DNA from 2 places in the Pseudomonas sp. JZ114 genome. Region 1 is predicted to be linked to the other one. Evidence: predicted binding sites of a transcription regulator. Region 1 holds the regulator's gene; the other holds the start of a gene.
What was found. The regulator FliA, encoded in region 1, starts transcription of late flagellar genes. The targets are predictions, from matches to a motif close to CTAAAGTTTNNNNNNNNNNNGCCGNTAA.
Positions count from the first base shown of each region.

Region 2: a site for FliA is predicted at 1,799-1,826, ahead of JQR90_RS17935 (methyl-accepting chemotaxis protein). Genes of this name have one in related genera too.

Region 1 is NZ_CP069256.1:1,726,845-1,730,262, reverse strand. It holds gene JQR90_RS08110 (protein phosphatase CheZ) at 1-347, opposite strand, end outside; gene JQR90_RS08105 (chemotaxis response regulator CheY) at 367-741, opposite strand; gene fliA (RNA polymerase sigma factor FliA) at 821-1,561, opposite strand; gene fleN (flagellar synthesis regulator FleN) at 1,558-2,385, opposite strand; gene flhF (flagellar biosynthesis protein FlhF) at 2,561-3,418, opposite strand, start outside.
Region 2 is NZ_CP069256.1:3,817,989-3,821,406, forward strand. It holds gene JQR90_RS17935 (methyl-accepting chemotaxis protein) at 1-1,678, opposite strand, end outside; gene rarD (EamA family transporter RarD) at 1,928-2,830, shown strand; gene JQR90_RS17945 (glycine cleavage system protein R) at 2,803-3,354, opposite strand.

The DNA of each region.
Region 1 (3,418 bases):
GATTCGATAAGCGGTGTGCTGGCATCGACCAAGTCCATGGTACGGTTGGCAGCACGCTCCGTCATTTCCACAACGTAGCTTAGGCGATCGGTGGCGTCTGCAATGTTTGTTACTTCATTGGCATAGGACGCCTGGGGATCGATCTGGAAGTTGACGATCGCGTTGTGCAACTCACGCGTCAGCTTGCCGATTTCCTGATACAGACCACGATCTCGCACCTGATTGAGCTCATTGATGAGCTGCACTGCCTGGCTGAAATTGCCATCTTCAAGGCTGGCAACCAGCTCTTGGGCATGCTTTTTCAGGGTCGATTCCAGGTCTTCGAATGATTTACTGCCAAGGTCCATAACATCCTCGAGATGGTTATCAGCCGTTGACCCGCTCAAAGATCTTGTCGATCTTTTCTTTGAGCACCTGGGCAGTAAACGGCTTCACAACGTAACCATTCACACCCGCTTGAGCTGCCTCGACAATTTGTTCGCGCTTGGCTTCGGCCGTTACCATCAGAACAGGCAGGTTCTTCAGGCGTGCATCGGCACGGACTTCCCGTAGCAGGTCGATACCGGTCATACCCGGCATGTTCCAGTCCGTTACCAGGAAGTCGAAGTTGCCGCTTTGCAGCATCGGCAACGCCGTCAAGCCGTCGTCGGCCTCGGTAGTATTGGTGAACCCCAGATCTCGCAGCAGATTCTTGATGATGCGTCTCATGGTGGAAAAATCGTCCACGATGAGAATTTTCATATCTTTGTCCAAGTCGACCTCCATCCTTACCCCAGACATGCCTTTTCAAAGGCATGCCATACATGCTTAGTGTTTTGCCTTAGCGCGAACGCCATTCAGCCAGACGAGCCCGCAGACGTGCTGCGCACTGACTGTGCAGTTGACAGACTCGGGATTCACTTACCCCAAGCACCTCTCCGATTTCCTTTAGGTTCAACTCCTCGTCGTAATACAGCGACAAGACGAGACGCTCACGCTCTGGAAGATTGGCAATGGCTTCCGCCAGGGCCTGCTTGAAACGATCATCTTCCAGTCCTCGACCTGGCTCGAAATCATGGGCTCCGCTCTCTTCGAGACCGTGCTCACCCTCTTCCATCAAGTCATCGAAGCTGAACAGGCGACTTCCCAATGTGTCATTGAGAATGCCGTAATATTCTTCAAGGCTTACACCAAGTTCGGCAGCAACTTCAGGATCTTTAGCGTCACGACCCGTTCTTGCTTCAACAGCACGAATCGCATCGGCCACCATACGGCTGTTACGATGCACCGAACGAGGTGCCCAATCACCTTTGCGAACCTCGTCCAGCATGGCTCCGCGGATACGGATACCGGCATAGGTTTCAAAGCTTGCACCTTTGCCGGCATCGTACTTCTTGGAGGCCTCGAGCAGGCCGATCATGCCGGCCTGCATGAGATCTTCCACCTGTACATTGGCAGGCAGACGCGCCAACAGGTGATAGGCAATGCGCTTGACCAGCGGCGCATACTGATTGATCAGTTGCTCCTGCTGTGAATGGGTCTGAGATTTACTGTACATACGGAGACCGCTGGACGCTGTCATACATTTGGCCCTACAGTGGGTTGCACCAATCGTTCGACGAAAAACTCCAAGTGACCGCGTGGGTTGGCCGGCAAGGGCCAAGCATCCACCTTCTGGGCAATAGCCCGGAAAGCCAGAGCGGCTTTGGAGCGCGGGTATGCTTCGTATACGGACCGCTGCTTCTGGACGGCTTTCCGTACACATTCATCAAAAGGAACCGCACCCACATACTGCAGAGCCACATCCAAGAAACGGTCAGTTACCTTGGTCAGCTTAGCAAAGAGATTGCGACCTTCCTGGGGCGTCAATGCCATATTCGCCAGTACGCGAAACCGCGTGATTCCATGATCGCGGTTGAACATCTTGATAAGCGCATAAGCGTCCGTGATCGAAGTAGGCTCATCACAGACCACCAGAAGTACCTCCTGGGCAGCCCGTACAAAGCTCACGACCGAATCACCGATGCCGGCAGCCGTATCGACAACAAGCACATCGATATCGTTGCTGATGTCACTGAATGCCTGGATCAGACCGGCATGTTGAAGAGACGACAACTGCACCATGGCTTGCGCACCGGAAGCGGCCGGAACGACCCGGATACCGCCAGGGCCTTGCAAAATCACGTCGCGAAGATCACATTTGCCTTCGATCACATCGGCGAGCGTCTGCTTCGGAGTCAAACCGAGCAAAACGTCGACGTTTGCCAAGCCCAAGTCGGCATCGAGCAACATGACACGTCGGCCCAGTTCAGCCAACGCCAGCGAAAGGTTTACCGAAACGTTGGTTTTCCCAACACCTCCCTTGCCGCCTGTCACTGCAATTACCTGTACGGGATGCATACCCATTGCTGTACACCTATGAAAAACCAGCCAGCCCGTAGAGGGCACTTATGGTGTAGCCAGATCGTTATGCTAACGAGCCAGCTGGCACTAAACCTGAAGCGTGTACTGCTTTCTGACACTACGACGCCTGTAAACCTTCTGTTGCAAAAACCTTACCCAACTTGCAAAAAACTGTAACTTAACCGACGCGCTTGGCCGGCTTTTGATAAAGCTCGGCAAACATATCCGCCATGGTTTCCTCTGCTGGCTCCTCGGTCAGCTGACGATTGACTGCACGGCTAACCAGCTGATGCTTGCGCGCAATATGCAGGTCGTCAGGGATGCGAGGACCGTCGGAGAGATAGGCTACCGGGATATGATGGCTAATGGCTATACCGAGAGCTTCACCCAACGTCGCGGATTCATCCAGTTTGGTCAGAACACAACCAGCCAGACCGCACCCCTTGTAGTTGTGATAAGCCGCTTTCAGCACCTGGCTCTGGCTGGTTACAGCCATGACCAGATAGTTGCGAATCTTCAGTTTCTCATTAGCCAGCGCTTCCAACTGCAGACGCAGGGAGGGGTCATTGGCTGGGATACCTGCCGTATCGATCAGGACCATACGCTTGCGAGCCAGTGGCTCAAGCGCCTGAGCCAGCGACTGACGTGGATCTACAACGGTAACCGGCACATCGAGAATATGACCCAACGTCTTGATTTGCTCTTGGGCGCCGATGCGATGGCTATCCATGGTGACCAGCGCAAGACTTTGCGCGCCATACTTCAGAACATAGCTCGCTGCCATTTTGGACAGCGTAGTGGTCTTGCCCGATCCGGCAGGACCGACGAACGCGACGATACCGCCCTCTTCCAGCAGATCAACCTGGGGCGTGTCAATTGCCTGGGTCAGATGGGCCAGCAGCATACGCCAGGCCTGACGGGGCTCGTTCACACTTGCCACACGCGCCATCAGGTCACGGCACAGATCAGCCGGAAGTCCCATGCGTTGCAGGCGGCGCCAGAAGTTTGCTTCGTCAGGACGCTTGTCCTGCATCTG
Region 2 (3,418 bases), 2.1 Mb from region 1:
GCACAATGGACTGGATCTTCAGGCTCGATTGCGCCAAATCATTAGCACTGCGCACCACACTTTCAGCCTGACTGGACAGACTCTTGACGGTGCCACCCGCCTGATCGATCACGCTGCCCTGCTGATTGATGGTTGAGCTAAGATCATCCATCGATACGTGCAATTCACCGGCATAGTGATTTAACTGCTGAGCAATCTGCTCCTGGCTTTGATCCGCCTGATGCAGCACTGCACCCAAATCTTCAAGACCACGGAAAACCGGTTTGATGTGGTCATCCAGGCCGTTGCTGTCGATGTAGCTGGCAAAGTTCTTGCGCTTGAATTCATCGATCTGCTTGACCACAACCTGGCTCAAGCCCGCCAGCTTCTTGATCTGCCGACGCAGGAAAAAGGCCTTGAATTCGCCGTAATGCGCGGTGAAGTTGTCGATGTACTCATCGCGGAACGGCGCGCCTTCCGGGGTACGGAAGAAAAATACCGCCGTCAGCGTCTGGTTCAGGTTAAGCCCCAGAATCTCGCCAAAGGTAGAAAAGCCCACCACAGGAATATCATCAAACGCTTCGTTCATGCGGCTCAGGTCGTTGCCATTGTTCAAGCGACGCAGAATGCAGTCGTTGAGTAGCCCGCCTACCGGTTTGCCGGACTTGCCTTGCAGGAAACGTTGAAGGTCTTTACGGGTGGCCTCAAGAATAGGCGTACGCTTGACCATCACCAGCTCTTCACCCGGCGCCACGTCACAGAAAAGGTGGATACGCTCCTTGTCATAATCGATCTGGGCAATGGAGCGAACAAACAGCTCCTCACCCACACGAATAGCAAACGAGTAATTGGCCAGACGCTTTTCCAGGTCCTTGGGCTCGCAGTTCAGCGATTCGCACAGGGCGGCTACCATCGAGCGGACATTGCCCTTGGAGTCGATCACCTGACTGATGTAGCGCTCTTCCAGCGACGCGGTGAGCACGCTCAGGCTAACTGATGTCGGCTCGAAGTTCTGGCTTTTGAACACACCGAAGCGGGCATTACGGGCGCATTTCAGAAATACGATCTGTACGTGGTTTTCGTAGCTGCGCTTGCCGTCATGGATCAAGGTTTTAACGAAGTCGGTCTTGCCACCAGCAGAGCCGCCTACGAATAGGCAGGGAAAACGGCCCGACTCGTAAAGGGCTTCCATGAAGAACGATTCGGATGCCGACAGGCCGTCAAACGTGACGTAAGCCAAGGTATCGCGATGGTCGATAGTCGTGTTGACACGCAGCCGCTTAATCGACTCGATCAGCTTGGCGATTCGCTGCTGCATGGACATACGTGGCCCTCGGGCGCGGATGTCCTGGCTTTCCAACGGCACATAAACGGTTTCGGCCGAAGCGATGATGCTGGCATCAAACAGCTGCAGCACAACCCGATCCCACTGGTTACCTGTGGCGCAGTAGAGCTGATCGTTCTGGCTGCACAGCTCGCCGGAGGTCGTGCACAGGGTAAGGGCGGCGCCAGGGAAACGTTCGGCTACCTGGCGAGCCACCTTGTCCAGATCAACATGGGGCGAAACGAAACCGGCGATATAGGTCGGTTCGAATCGCAGGGTTTTCAGGTGGCTCTGCAACTGCCCGGAAGAGCTCAGTACGCTCATTACGCCGCCGGACTGGGCACTGGCGGGCTTGAGCCGGGAAAACAAGTTCATCATGAAATTTACCTGATAAAAAAGAATGCCAGACGTACGCCCACCCGCAGCGTTGAAGAACAGCACTACCCAGGATGATGGGCCGCCGTCCTCAGCAGCACGAATATGTGGTGTATCAGGATGTCGACCCGCCGCAGAAGAACTGAAGCCCCTTTGTCATTGGACAAATCGATCGAGCCCATGGGAAAAGCGGCCTTTTCTTTGCTTGCGAGCTATGATTAGGGGCCTTACGAATACTAGAGACACATCATGTCCACATCCCCGCGCCAGGGTTACGTATTAGGCCTTACCGCCTATGCGCTCTGGGGACTATTTCCGTTGTACTTCAAACTGCTTGCCAGCATTCCTCCCGTCGAGATCCTGATCCAGCGTATCTTCTGGTCGGCCCTGATCGGGGTCTTGCTGCTTTTGATCTGGAAACATCAGGGCTGGTGGCGCGATTTGCGTGCCAATCCCTCCCGGATTGCCCGGTTATGGCTGAGTGGCCTGCTGGTGGGCGGCAACTGGCTGACCTACATCTGGGCGGTCAACAGTAACCATGTAATCGAAGCCAGCCTTGGGTATTACATCAACCCGCTCATCAATGTGCTGTTGGGCATGGTGGTGCTGGGCGAGCGGTTAAGGCCCCTGCAGTGGCTGGCCGTGGGAATGGCTGCCCTAGGCGTTGCCCAGCAGATCTGGACGCTTGGCCAGCTGCCCTGGGTATCCCTGGTGCTGGCCTTCAGCTTTGCTTTTTACGGACTGGTGCGCAAGGGCACCCAGGTGGCTGCCCTACCAGGCATGGTGGTCGAAACCTGGCTACTGGTCCCGCTGGCTGCAATTGCACTACCCTTGTTGACCCAGCAGGTCAGCCTGGAACCGGCACTCTGGCAGTCGCCGATGGCCATCGTACTGATCCTGTCTGGCCCCGTTACGCTGGTTCCCCTGCTCTGCTTCAACGCAGCGGCGCGCAAACTGCCCTATTCGACATTGGGCTTCCTGCAGTACCTGGCCCCTACGCTGGTGCTGATACAGGCAGTCTTCCTGTTCCACGAGCCCTTCCCCATGGAGCGGATGGCCGCCTTCCTGTGTATCTGGGCAGGCCTTGCCGTGTTCAGCTTTGACGCCTGGCGCTCCCTGCGTCGTTACGCAGCCCCCGCTGCCCGCACCTGACCGTCGTGGTTGTCACGGTAGACTGCCAGCTCGACCATCAAATCGTCCGCCAGGGTCTCCAGACTCTGGCGGAGCGTATCCAGCTCAAGGGCGGGCGGCAGGGCCAGCAGCGCCGTGGTGTGGAACAACTGTTCGCTGCTCATCGGCGCCGCCCGCACATCAGTACTGAGCCGCTCGACATTAACGCCTAGCCGGGTGAGCTGACGGGTAATGTCCCGAACGATCCCGGGACGGTCATTGCCCAGCAGATCCAGCTGGATGAGCTGAGGCTTGGGTGCCTGCTCTATCTGGCTTTCCGCTACCAGCACACGCATGCCCCTCACATCCAGCCCTTTCAGCTGGGCAACCAGGGCTTCGCGTTGTTCCGGCGCGACATTGACGCTCAGGATTCCGGCGAACTGACCTGCCATACGTGACATGCGGCTTTCCAGCCAGTTGCCGCCCCGCTCGGCAACACAGTCGGCCAGCTGCTCGACCAGACCCGGCTGATCCGGGGCAATGATGGTAAGGACCAGAACATCCACGGTAGCGCTCCTTTTGGTTGATCATCTTTCCAGCGTAGAACAGCCAGCCAACCTTGCCGACCCA